4 regions of the Bacillus sp. C1 genome follow, and region 1 is predicted to be linked to each of the others. Evidence: riboswitches for the same ligand, from Rfam matches in the RefSeq annotation. Region 1 holds a riboswitch; each other region holds the start of a gene.
What was found. Region 1 has a riboswitch for cyclic di-AMP ahead of ACX5JI_RS06700 (signal peptide protein). Riboswitches for the same ligand answer to the same signal wherever they lie in the genome.
Positions count from the first base shown of each region.

Region 2: it holds a riboswitch for cyclic di-AMP, as region 1 does, so the genes downstream of both, ACX5JI_RS21115 (amino acid permease) here and ACX5JI_RS06700 (signal peptide protein) in region 1, are expected to answer to the same signal.
Region 3: it holds a riboswitch for cyclic di-AMP, as region 1 does, so the genes downstream of both, kimA (potassium transporter KimA) here and ACX5JI_RS06700 (signal peptide protein) in region 1, are expected to answer to the same signal.
Region 4: it holds a riboswitch for cyclic di-AMP, as region 1 does, so the genes downstream of both, kdpA (potassium-transporting ATPase subunit KdpA) here and ACX5JI_RS06700 (signal peptide protein) in region 1, are expected to answer to the same signal.

Region 1 covers NZ_JBTMZT010000002.1:12,451-15,618, reverse strand. Annotated here, with positions in the region: gene kdpA (potassium-transporting ATPase subunit KdpA) at 1-1,439, opposite strand, end outside; gene kdpF (K(+)-transporting ATPase subunit F) at 1,459-1,539, opposite strand; gene ACX5JI_RS06700 (signal peptide protein) at 1,536-1,640, opposite strand; cyclic di-AMP (ydaO/yuaA leader) riboswitch at 1,742-1,888, opposite strand; gene ACX5JI_RS06695 (hypothetical protein) at 2,155-2,382, opposite strand; gene ACX5JI_RS06690 (hypothetical protein) at 2,399-2,797, opposite strand; cyclic di-AMP (ydaO/yuaA leader) riboswitch at 2,894-3,040, opposite strand.
Region 2 covers NZ_JBTMZT010000010.1:105,518-108,685, forward strand. Annotated here, with positions in the region: gene ACX5JI_RS21115 (amino acid permease) at 1-1,437, opposite strand, end outside; cyclic di-AMP (ydaO/yuaA leader) riboswitch at 1,528-1,671, opposite strand; gene ACX5JI_RS21120 (DegV family protein) at 1,953-2,813, opposite strand; gene ACX5JI_RS21125 (GNAT family N-acetyltransferase) at 3,077-3,168, shown strand, end outside.
Region 3 covers NZ_JBTMZT010000003.1:246,524-249,691, forward strand. Annotated here, with positions in the region: gene kimA (potassium transporter KimA) at 1-1,106, opposite strand, end outside; cyclic di-AMP (ydaO/yuaA leader) riboswitch at 1,252-1,397, opposite strand; gene ACX5JI_RS12215 (GNAT family N-acetyltransferase) at 1,713-2,198, opposite strand; gene panE (2-dehydropantoate 2-reductase) at 2,506-3,168, opposite strand, start outside.
Region 4 covers NZ_JBTMZT010000003.1:336,883-340,050, reverse strand. Annotated here, with positions in the region: gene ACX5JI_RS12605 (MATE family efflux transporter) at 1-164, shown strand, start outside; gene ACX5JI_RS12600 (Type 1 glutamine amidotransferase-like domain-containing protein) at 231-929, opposite strand; cyclic di-AMP (ydaO/yuaA leader) riboswitch at 1,128-1,271, shown strand; gene kdpA (potassium-transporting ATPase subunit KdpA) at 1,381-3,048, shown strand; gene ACX5JI_RS12590 (helix-turn-helix domain-containing protein) at 3,125-3,168, opposite strand, start outside.

The DNA of each region.
Region 1 (3,168 bases):
GTAATATTCCAAAATGGTGTATTATCCCCTAGTCCTTCAAATCCTGATCCGTTATTAGCAGCAGAAGAGGTATACTCATATACAACTTGGGTTAAACCATGAAAACCTGAATGAGAAATTGCATCTGTTCCTAAAGGCGTTGAAAGGGCCAATGCTGAAAACCCTAAAATGAGCAATGGATGGAATAATATTGTTACCGCGATTAACTTCATTTCTTTCCCTTCAATTTTTTTACCCAGAAACTCTGGTGTCCGTCCAACCATTAATCCAGATATAAAGACTGCTATAATTGCATACATAATAATATTGACAAAGCCGGCTCCAACCCCACCAAACACTGTATTTAACATCATATTTACAAGTGGCACTGCCCCGCCAAGCGGCGTTAACGTGTCATGCATTGTATCAACCGCGCCTGTTTCAGCTGCTGTTGTCACTGTCGCATACAGGGAAGAAAAGACTGTTCCAAATCGTACTTCTTTTCCTTCTGTACTACCTTGTACGTTTTCCATACCCATTTGATTTAATGCTGGATTCCCATTTAATTCAGATGAAACAATCGTTGTAAAACCAACTAAAAATACCATGAATAATGAAACGAAAAGGATACGTCCTTGTTTTTTATTCCCTACCATTCGTCCATACGTAAACGGCAGGGCTGTTGGTAATAGCATCATAAGCATCATTTGCAAAATGTTACTGATTTGCCCTGGATTTTCAAATGGATGTGTGGAGTTTGCACCAAAGAATCCACCACCATTATTACCAAGTTCCTTAATTGCAACAAATGAAGCTACGGGACCGCGTAAAATACTTTGTTTTACCCCTTCAATTGTATGTGCTGTAACCGCCTCGCCTAAAGTTTGCGGTACACCAAGTGCAACAAAAATCAGAGCTGCAACAAATGCAATCGGAAGAAAAACTCTTGTTAAAGCTCGAGTAAAATCAACGAAAAAGTTCCCTAGTTCCTTACCTGCTAACCCTCTTATAAAAGCCATTACAAGTGCTAGTGTTGTTGCCGGTGCAGCAAACATTAAAAATGTAATTCCAATTAACTGTGATAAATAAGATAATCCATTTTCACCGCTATAATGCTGTAAGTTCGTATCTGCCATAAAGCTGATTGCTGTATTAAAAGCAAGCGTTGGCTCCATTCCCTCAATATGTGCTGGGTTTAACGGTAATACCCCTTGCAATCTGAAAATGAAATATACAACAACAATCATAAAACCATTCAGTGCAACTAATGATAATGCATACTGCTTCCAAGTTTGATTGTACGGCTTAATCCCCGTGATTTTAAAAATAAGATTTTCAAAGGGTCCAAACACTTTATCTAGTTTTCTACTACCTTGGAACGCTTTTTCTAAATAAATTCCAGTTGGCTTTGCAACGAGAATGAATAATAGCATTGTGATAACAACTGCAACCCAAATCATAATAAACGATTCCCCCTAATTAAAACTTTTCTGGATTTAATAACGCATAAACTAAATACACCGTAATCGCTGCAACAATAATTGATAAGGCAATCATCATTTCGATTTCCCTTCTTTCACCACTTTATCTGACCAGCTCGCAAGCCCTATCATAGATGCTACCAATACAACACAGATTCCGATCATCACAACATCAAGCATTATAATCCCCCTTATTCTAGTGTAAAATTTTACCATTTAAGCATCAAAAAAAGAACACCGAGGATCTACTCAGTGTTCAAAAATGAACAACACAAAAGTAAACCTCCTCTCCAAACGCTTACGAGGTTAGCTGTCGGATTCGGGCCTAAAGAGTAGCCCTACTTTCACAGTGAAAGATTCACCCCAAGTGACAATGCACAAAATTGGTTCCCCCGCTCCAAATAAATTGGACTCAGCGATATCAGGTTGTTTTTGGAAATTTTTATGAAACAATTTATGAATGTAAATATACTCCTCTATATTTGACTTGTAAAGGGTTTAATTACCTCAAATAATAAAATATTCCACCATTTTAACGCTTACATTCACTAATATTAATCTTGTATCATCTATTTTCTTAGCTTTTCTTTCATTTTCCTTGAAATGAACTTTTAATATGAAACAAAAAAGAAGAGAATGAACCTGAATACGTTTTATATCGTACCCTGGGTTCATTCTCTTCTTCATGATAAATCTATTCATTTCGTAAAAACAACCGCAAATTTCTCCCACGAATGTAGACCTGTGTTAGTTCCACATGCAGCATTTCATACGTAATAATATCTGTTTCTAAATATAACTTCTCTTCTGATGGCAATATCATATACGGCTTTGGAAACATAGGATCTCTTGCTAATTCTTGCATGCGCTCCTTCGATACGGCCCAACGATTCGCTATATCCTGATCTAATAACACCTTCATCTCCGCTTCCTCCACCCTATTCAAAAAATAAAAAGGAAATATTATCACAATTTGTAAATACTACAAATTTAGCTCCAATTGTTTGATAGAGCTTTACTGGATAATTTTTATTTCTTGTGACAACCGTAATAGGTGCTTGAAAAGAAAAACGAATACGTTCGGTGAAAAAGCTCACCGTTGGCAGTTCATCTCCTAGTAAAATTACTTTTTTTATTCCGCTACAAATGCTAGATAAATCTTGCTCCTCATTACAGCAATATGTTGCTTCAAATCCATATGCTCGTACTTCAGCAGCTACGCGTTCACTTACTGTAAAAATGACCATATGACTTTGAAAAGGTACTAAATTTCGCAAACTATTTACCTTTTCCTCTTCGCCTACACAAATGAGTGTTACTTCGTTTTTCTCATCCATGCATCTCATCCTCCTTAGTATAAAAGAATTTCAATATAGTAATTTACTATTCTTTTATACTAATCAGACCGGTGAAGCGATGTATCCATCCGTGCACCATCCTCTCTCAATACGCTTACGAAGTTAGCTGTCGGATTCGGACTTTGAGAGTAGCCCTACTTTCATAATGAAAGATTCACCCCTAGTGACAATGCACAATTTGGTTCCTCCGCTCCATAAACTTGGACTCAGCGCTGTCAAAAAGTTAATTCTGGATGATATATTACTCCTACATTTGGTAAAAGTAAACAATAAAAAAGAAACATGGTAATCTGACGAAATTTATTCGTATAAAGTGGTGAATGAAATTTTATCAGCGATTTTTCAAATAT
Region 2 (3,168 bases), on a different contig from region 1:
AACTTTATAGCTTAACCAAAATGCTAAAAATAGTGGTAATCCAATATAAGTAGCAAGTACTTCATACCAATCCACATGTGATCCTGTAAATGCGGAATAATTCTGTCCTAAAAGAATAATGGTACATGTTATAAACGCTAAAATAGGACCGATCGGATACCATTTCGCTTGATATGGGAGTTTGTTAAGATCCTTCCCTTGATGTAGATAAGCTCGCCGAAAACGATAGTGGCTTACAGCAATTCCTAACCAGACAATAAATCCACAAAGTCCCGAAGCATTCAAAAGCCATATAAATGCTTGACCTTCCCCAAATAAAGAAGCTGTAAATGCTATGGTTGCTACAGTCGTTGTCATAAGTAATGCATAAATAGGAATACCTTGTTTATTCATTTTTTTAAAGCATTTTGGGGCTTTCCCTTCTTTTGCCATTACCCATAACATTCGGGTTGCAACATACATTCCAGAATTACCTGCTGATAGAACGGATGTTAAAATAACTGCATTCATAACAGAAGCTGCAAACGCGAATCCAACTTTCTCAAATACTAGTGTAAAGGGACTCATTGTAATATTACCAATGTCATTGTTGGCTAAATTCGGATCTGTGTAGGGAACTATGACTCCAATTACACAGATGGTAAGTATGTAAAATAAGAGAATTCTCCAAAAGATTTGCCGCACAGCTTTTGGAATGTGCTTTTTAGGATCTTTACTTTCTCCAGCTACAATTCCGACCATTTCTGTACCTTGAAAAGAAAACCCTGCAATCATAAATACACTAAATATAGAAAGAAAACCTCCATGAAAAGGTGCGTCTCCCATTGTTAGATTATGAAACCCAGTAGAGTCTCCTTTAAAAACCCCAAATATCGTTGCGATTCCTAACGTAATAAACACAATAATGGTAATAACTTTTATAAGTGAAAGCCAAAACTCCATTTCTCCATAATGTTTCACTGAAAGGATATTCACTCCAAACATAAATAGGATGAATAACACACTCCAAAGAATAGACGAGCTATATGGAAACCAATATTTCATAAGAATGGCTCCTGCTGAAATTTCAACTGCAATGGTAATCGTCCAACTAAACCAGTAATTCCATCCAATCGCAAAACCGAATGCCGGATCTACAAATTTAGAAGCATACGTACTAAAAGAACCCGATGTAGGCATATACGCTGCCATTTCTCCTAAGCTGGTCATCAACAGATACACAATACAGCCAATTAACAAATAAGCTAAAACTGCTCCGCCAGGTCCTGCTGTATGAATAGTATTTCCGCTTGCAATAAATAATCCCGTACCGATGCTTCCCCCTATAGAAATCATTGTTAAATGTCTCATCCCAAGTTCCCTTCTTAACTCAGAAGGCTGGGAATGAGAAGAAAAAGAAAAAAGCGAATTTGTAGTTTTTATGGGTGTCCCTTTCAAATGCCTCATCCTTTTTTGAATTATTTTCCAGTAAAAAGGTATAAAAAAAGACACCGAAGTTTACCCAGTGTTTTTGAAAATCACCATAGTATCTCCTCTCAAAACGCTTACGAGGTTAGCTGTCGGATTCGGGCCTAGAGAGTAGCCCTACCTACATGTAAGAAGGATTCACCCCAAGTGCAATCGCACAAAAGTTGGTTCCCCCGCTCCATATGGACTCAGCGAATAGTGATATGAATTTATGTACAATATATTACTCCTATGCCCTGCTGTTTGTAAATAAGATAATTAATTATTTTTACAATTTATATTTTTCGAAGAGTACAAAACATCCCGTATAAACAGACACATATACCACACAATGATTGGAGGTTCCTGTATTCACTGAAAAATCATCGCTATAATTAAGTTCCTTTACATGTATCATATGTTTTAAATCAAACGCAGTTCACTTATGAAAAGATCATAATATATTATATCTATATAAAAAAGGGTTGATCATCATGATCAACCCTTTACTCTACCTCATTTAAGAAGAACAATGTTAAAACGCCTGGCCCTGTATGTGCTCCGATTGCTGATCCGATTGTGTTTACAATAAACACTTCACAGCCAAATCTTTCAGTAATTAATGCTTGTAATGCATTCGCAGTTTCTAAATCGTCACCATGTGTGATTCCGATTGTTTGACCTGTAAGATTATTCCCCCGCTCTTCCATAATGTCAAGCATTCGGCTTAAAACTTTCTTTTTACCTCTTATCTTTTCAAGTGGTACAAGCTTACCTTCTTCTACATTTAAAATTGGTTTAATATTTAATAAGCCACCAATAAATCCAGCTACCTTACTTAACCGCCCGCCTCTTACAAGATACTGCAAATCAGCTACCGTAAAGATATGTTCCATACGTTTTGTTAGAAAAGCAATCCGGTTCAAAATTTCTTCTTTCGATGCACCCTTTTTAGCCATTTTGGCAGCTTCTAATACGACAATCCCTTGACCAAGTGAAGCACATTTTGTATCGATGATTTCTAAATCGAGATCTGGATTTTCTTCTTTTACCTCTTCCTTAATAACAACCGAAGATTGATATGTACCTGAAAGTTCAGATGAAAATGCTAAATAAATACAAGGTGTCCCTAGCTTCGCATATGTAGTAAATTTCTCTTGGAACGTTTCTAATGAAGGCAGTGATGTTTTGTAAACTTCGCCTTCTCTCATTTTCTGTAATAATTGAACCGATTCTAATGTAACACCATCTAAATATTCTGTTTCAGCTTCATCATATACACGAAGTGGTATTAAATCTATATCGTAAGCTTGCAGCAATTCTATTGGTAAATCCGCCGCACTATCGGTAATAATTTTAACACTCATTTTTTAAACCTCTATTCTATTATAAGTATACTAAAATAAGAACAATTACCTTTAAATTATATACGTAAACCACTATTGAAGAAAGAAAAAGTATTATTAAACTATTCTATATTCTATGCACGGAATATTGAAAGATGAACTTCATTGTCAAAATGACATGTAAACTACCTATATCAAGTTAAATACCATACTGCTAGTTCGTTACAAATAATAGTATTTCCTATACAATATAAATAGCAGAATTTTCAAAGGAGTGTATTTTTATGGAAATCAAATTTGCTTCATCAGAGGATTTAGAATGGATTAATCATCAATATAAAATAGTTGGATTTGTATCCAGTGACTTAAAAAAAGA
Region 3 (3,168 bases), on a different contig from region 1:
GTTTGTCCTTGGAAAGCAATAATTAAAAGAATTGAAGCAACTCCAAGTATGATAATTCCATTTGAATACCCTAATCTGTCTCCCCTAACTGTAAACATTCTGGGTATAAACTTATCTTTCGCAAGATTAACTGCTAATAAAGGAAAAGCAGAATAACCAGTGTTAGCAGCTAGGATTAATATTAACGCTGTTGTTCCTTGAATAAAGAAATACATGAAGTTCCGTCCAAATGTTTGTTCAGCAATTTGTGAAACAACCGTTACCTCTTTACTTGGAGTAATTCCATAATAATACGCTAAATATACAATCCCTGAAAATAGTACTGCAAGTAAAGATCCCATCGCAAGTAACGTTTTAGCAGCATTATTAGGAGCTGGATCTTTAAAATTTGGAATTGCATTAGAAATCGCTTCAACACCTGTTAAAGCAGAGCTACCTGATGCAAATGCTCTTAAAAGTAAAAATAAACTAATCCCTGCTACTGGCGTACCAATTGGTGTATGCAACTGAGGTGAAACTTCACCTGTTACAATGTTATATATACCTACACCGATTAATATAAATAGTGCTAAAACAAATAAATAAACGGGATAAGCTAAAACAGAAGCGGACTCCGTGACACCTCTTAAGTTCAAAATTGTAATAAATATTACAAATATAATCGCGATAATCACATTATGCTCATGTAAGCTAGGAAAGGCAGATGTAATCGCATCTGTACCTGCCGATACACTAACTGCTACAGTTAAAATATAGTCTACTAATAAGGATCCTCCAGCTATTAATCCTGGATTCACCCCTAAGTTTTCTTTAGATACAACATATGCTCCTCCTCCATGAGGATAGGCAAAAATAATTTGTCGATAAGATAATATAAGCGCTGTTAATAACACTAATACTCCCATCGCAATTGGAATAGAATACCAAAACGCTATTGCACCAAGGCCTGCTAAAGCGATCAAAATTTGCTCTGGACCATAGGCAACCGACGATAATGCGTCAGAGGATAAAATTGCTAACGCTTTTGTTTTATTAAGCTTTTGTTCCCCTAATTCGGTTGATTTTAACGGTCTTCCAATTAAAAATCTCTTTATAGATGAAACCACTGTTGTCCACTCTCCAATAATTTTGTACGAACAATTCTCTGCTAGTTAAAGCTAATAAACTACCTTCTCAGAAAACAAAAAATGTCTACAAGCTATAACAAATAGACTTGTAGACATCAATTTTTTTGTCGCACAAGCTCCACCTTCCTTCTCAATATAACGCTTACGAGGTTAGCTGTCGGATTCGGGCCTATGAGTAGCCCTACCTTTTTCAAGGATTCACCCCTTGGATTATGCACTAATCCATCAAAACGGGTCCCCCGTACCATGCGGTTTCAGCGATTTAGAAATTTGAAACTGTGGATTATAATACTCCTTTATTTTAAAAAAGTAAATAATTTTTTTAAAACAATAGCTTAAATTTTTAGAAATAGAAAAATCGCGATGATTATGTAGGGTATTACTTCATGAACGAACATAATACGTCATATCAAGTTTGAATAAAAAGGATAATAGATTTACATAAAATCGTTTTTTGTCTGATAAATTCTTAGATGAAATAATTGAAGAGCCTACTCAACTATACGCTAACTCACAAAGGAATAAAATGATGTACGCACAAATAAAGGTAATGCATAATTTATTTCCGAACAAAAGGACGTTTCCTTATATAGACCTACTTAATATTTCTCCAGGTAATCCATCAATCTCACAAATTTTCTCTGATGTAAATCCTTGTTTTATTAAAATTTTTCTAGAAGGGATATTTTCCGGATCAATAATTGCTTTCAGTACGTTCAATTTTGTTTGCTTAGCTAGTTCAATTAATTGTTTTGCAATTGTGGTACCATATCCTTTCCCCCAATAAATAGGCAATATCATATAGCCAATTTCAGCTTCTTCTCTTTCTTTTTCATTTAAAGTTAAATGCCCAAGACCAATAAATTCATTCGTTACACTATCATAAACTTTATATGAACCATACAACTTATATTTTCCATTACATTCTAATAACTTTTGATAGTTAACTTTGGCCTCTTTCAACGGAATCGCTCGTTCTGTAATTTGTACCATAACTTGTTCATTAGATACTAATTGGAAGTAATCCTTAAAATCTGTCACTTCAAATTTCTTAAAGTTTAGTCGCTGCATTTTATTCCTCCAAGCTTTCCACTTTATCAAATAGAAATTATCATTATTATTTTAAGTTAATCAGAAAAAGCCGATACTATTTTTATAATATCGCCTTTCAATTTAATTGTTCATACATGTCAGAATTATAATGTAAAAATTCAATCCATAGGGTGGTCTTCATCCCTCACTAATTATTACCCTACACTAATCGGACTTTTGTAGGCAGTTGTCCCACACACATAACTTCTTTTCTTCCGGTGAATTTTGAGGTTAGAGTCTTACTATCAGCAAATAGCAGGATAATAGAGGCCGTTTGAACGTTCTCTTACAGCATCTCTTCGTAAACTTTTAAATTTTGATAAATAATTTTTAACAATGGCGCATCTATATGCAATTGTTTTGCTAATTTCAACAAATATCCTTGTAAGTACTCCCCTTCGATAGATGAACCTTTTTCCATATCCCGCTGCATGGAAGATTTCATATCATATGAAATCTTATCAATCGTCTTCATATGTTCGTCAACAATATGATCCTGAATTGGGGCTCCAGATACTTTCATAATCTGCGCTACTTCTTCAAATAAATTTCGAATCAAGTCCCGGCCCCCGTCACTTTCACGGATCGGTCCTATTGGTGCACGCATTAGCGTAGTCACGCCTGACATAACAGTAATAAATAAATATTTATGCCACATATCTTGCACAATATGATTACTCAAAACAAAACTTGCTTTTGTACCCTTTAAGGTATCGACAACCCTATGTATGCGTTCTGTATGTAGATTTTTAATTTCCCCAAATACAAGTTGGTCAGCAGCGCTAGTTTGAACAACATCTCCCTCGTCGTTTAATGTTGTTTCAATAAAACACAAACCTCCAATAACTTTATCCTCACCAAATACTTGTTGTAGTGCGGATAGATGGGCTATACCATTCAGTAGCGGTATAATAATTGTGTTCTCACCAACAAATGGCTTCAAATCGTT
Region 4 (3,168 bases), on a different contig from region 1:
TTGTGGAAGTTCCTGTTGCCTATTACCTTTCATATTACACAAGTCTTGGTATAAAAGGGATATGGATTGGATATCCGGCAGCATTTATTGTGAGCTTACTTTTACAATACGGATATTATAAACTTTCATGGAAGAAAAAACGGATTACGCGACTTGTGAGTTAAATAGGAAACAAATAAAAGTGTCCCTTAGCCTTCTAGTTTAGGGACACTTTTATTATATGTGCGTACTCATAAATAACTTTTTAAAGTTACATCAAAATGGTGTCTCATAAGTTTTCCATTATACATATAGAATTCCCATGCTTTCTCTGGATCTCCGATAATCTCAAAGGAATTTTCGGTTATATATAAAGCACAGTTATCTTCTAAAGCGATTCCTTCTATATTACGTGCATGGTTTTGTAAGAATAAATGGAAAGCAGTTGCTCGATCTGGTTGATTGTAGTGGGGACAAAAGTGTTTGTTTAGTGTATTCCAGCCATTGCTTTCTATATAGCCTTCTCCCTTATAGTTAGAACGAATTCCAGTTGTAAACCAGCACATAGCACCAGCGCTATATCCCGCAATGAACGTCCCGCCTTGCAGGGCTGCTATTAACTTCTCGTCTATTTTGTTTTCTTTCCACTTTTCCAGCATAGTGATATAATTTCCTCCGCCGAGATAGATGAAATCGGCAGAATGAATCATTTCACTTACTTCTACTTCGTTAACATTTTCTTTTATACAGCGCAGAATGTGAACATCACACCGTAACTGCTTTTCAAATGTTTCTCTAAAGTCTTTTATATACCCTTCATCGTCATTACTTGCTGTTGGGATAAATAATATTTTTGGAGATTGTTTTCCAGTTAACTCGATAAGTCGTTGATTAATATGGAAATGATCTGTTTGTTCAAAGTAACCTCCACCAATTACAGCTAACTTCATAATGAAGCACCACCTAATAGAGTTTTGTTACTTGTAGAATTTCGCTGTAGAAGAGTTTCATTCCTGCTGTAACAATTCATATTTACAGCAGGAATGAAGAAGTTTATATTATTTAAATATTTCATCTTTTCTTTCTTTACAACGATCATTTAGAAGAGTATATTAACAATCAGAATAGCTCAATATAGATTTTTCAGCCAAATATAATCGCTTAATCCACTTTAGGAGCGGGGGAACCGAATTTGTGCATGTGTCACTAGGGGTGAATCCTTTTTATAGGTAGGGCTACTCTCAAGGTCCGAATCCGACAGCTAACCTCGTCAGCGTTTTGAGAGGGGGGACTTGTGTGTAAAAAACACTAGGTGCAACCTGGTGTTTTCTTTTTATTCTCTTAAAGGTAAAAAATAACATTTTTTTATTGCGTGTAATAGAAAGAGAGAGGAGAAAAAGGATGAACTGGCTTACAAGTCTAATTACAATTGGCTTATTCGTAATTGTTGCAAAACCAATGGGAGATTATATATACAATGCTTTTCAGAGGAAGGAAGGGCTTCAAAGGGTATTTGGTCCCTTGGAAAAAATATTATTTAAAGTTGCTGGGATTAAAGGACATAATCAAAGCTTCAAGAAATATATGCTGTGTTTGATCATTACAAATTGTTTCTTTATTTTTTCTGTTTATTCTATATTTCGATTACAAGGGTTTCTGCCGTTAAACCCTAATCATTTTATGGGCTTAGAACCAACATTAGCTTTTCATACAGCAATTACATTTATGACAAACGCTAATTTACAGCACTATGGAGGAGAGAGTAGTTTATCCAATTTCTCTCAAATGGTGGGCGTAACGTTCATGATGTTTGCGGCACCTGCAACTTCAATGGCGGTTGGTATTACGTTTATTCGTGTGTTAGCGGGTAAAAGAATAGGTAACTTTTTTGTTGATTTTGTACAATCGATTACAAGAATATTATTGCCAATTTCATTTGTGGCATCGCTCATATTTATATTGTTAGGAATACCACAAACACTTGATTCAACAGTCATTGTGAAAACATTAGAAGAGGGAGTGCAAGCAATTCCTCGTGGCCCAGTAGCGTCTTTACTTTCTATTAAAGAACTTGGTGACAATGGAGGAGGTTTTTTTGGAACAGTTTCTGCACATCCTTTTGAAAACCCTAATATGATGAGTAACGTGCTGCAAATGATGTTACAAATGTTAATTCCAATGGCCTTTCCTTTTGTATATGGAAGAATGGTCGGCAATCGGAAACAAGGTAAAATATTTTTTGTAGCAATGCTTATTCTTTTCGTCATTGGATTTTGTACGCTTGCTATATCTGAATTAAAGGGGAACCCATTATTAAATCAATTAGGGTTAGAACATTCACAAGGAAATATGGAAGGGAAAGAAACACGGCTTGGTGTTATATCATCTGCTTTATATGCAACTGTTACAAGTGCTTCTGGAACAGGCGGTGTAAATACAACGCATGATACATTAACACCAATTGGCGGGATGGTTCCACTTATAAACATGCTGTTAGGTACTGTGTTTGGAGGAATTGGACTAGGGTTTATAAATATTATCATGTATGCGATGATTACTGTATTTTTAGCCGGACTCATGGTGGGGCGTACACCGGAGTTCCTTAATAAAAAATTAGAGGGAAAAGAAATGAAATTAATAGCGATTACAATTGTATCTCAGCCATTACTGATTCTTGGGGCTGCAGCGCTTGCATTTTCTACTCATCTTGGAACAGATGCAATTTCTAATCCTGGTTTTCATGGTTTGACACAAGTTATATATGAGTATACATCGTCTGCCGTTAACAATGGATCTGGATTTGAAGGACTAAAAGATAATACACCATTTTGGAATATCTCATCAGGAATTGTTATGTATATTGGTCGGTATTTCGGTGTAATTACAATGCTTGCTGTTGCAGTGGGGCTCAAAAAGAAAAAGATTGTACCTGAGACTATAGGAACATTCCGAACTGATAATCGGTTGTTTGGTGGGATTTTATTAGGCACTATATTTATAATCGGTGCACTCACATTTTTGCCAGTGCTCGTACTTGGACCAATCGCTGAATTTTTGACTATATCATAACTGCGTTGCATTAAAAAAGAAGGGCAATACATATTACGTATGTATCGCCCTTTTACTCTGTTTTTAGCTGGGTGTGTTAGAAGATAGGTGGAGTAACTGAAAATAAGACAATGGCATTTT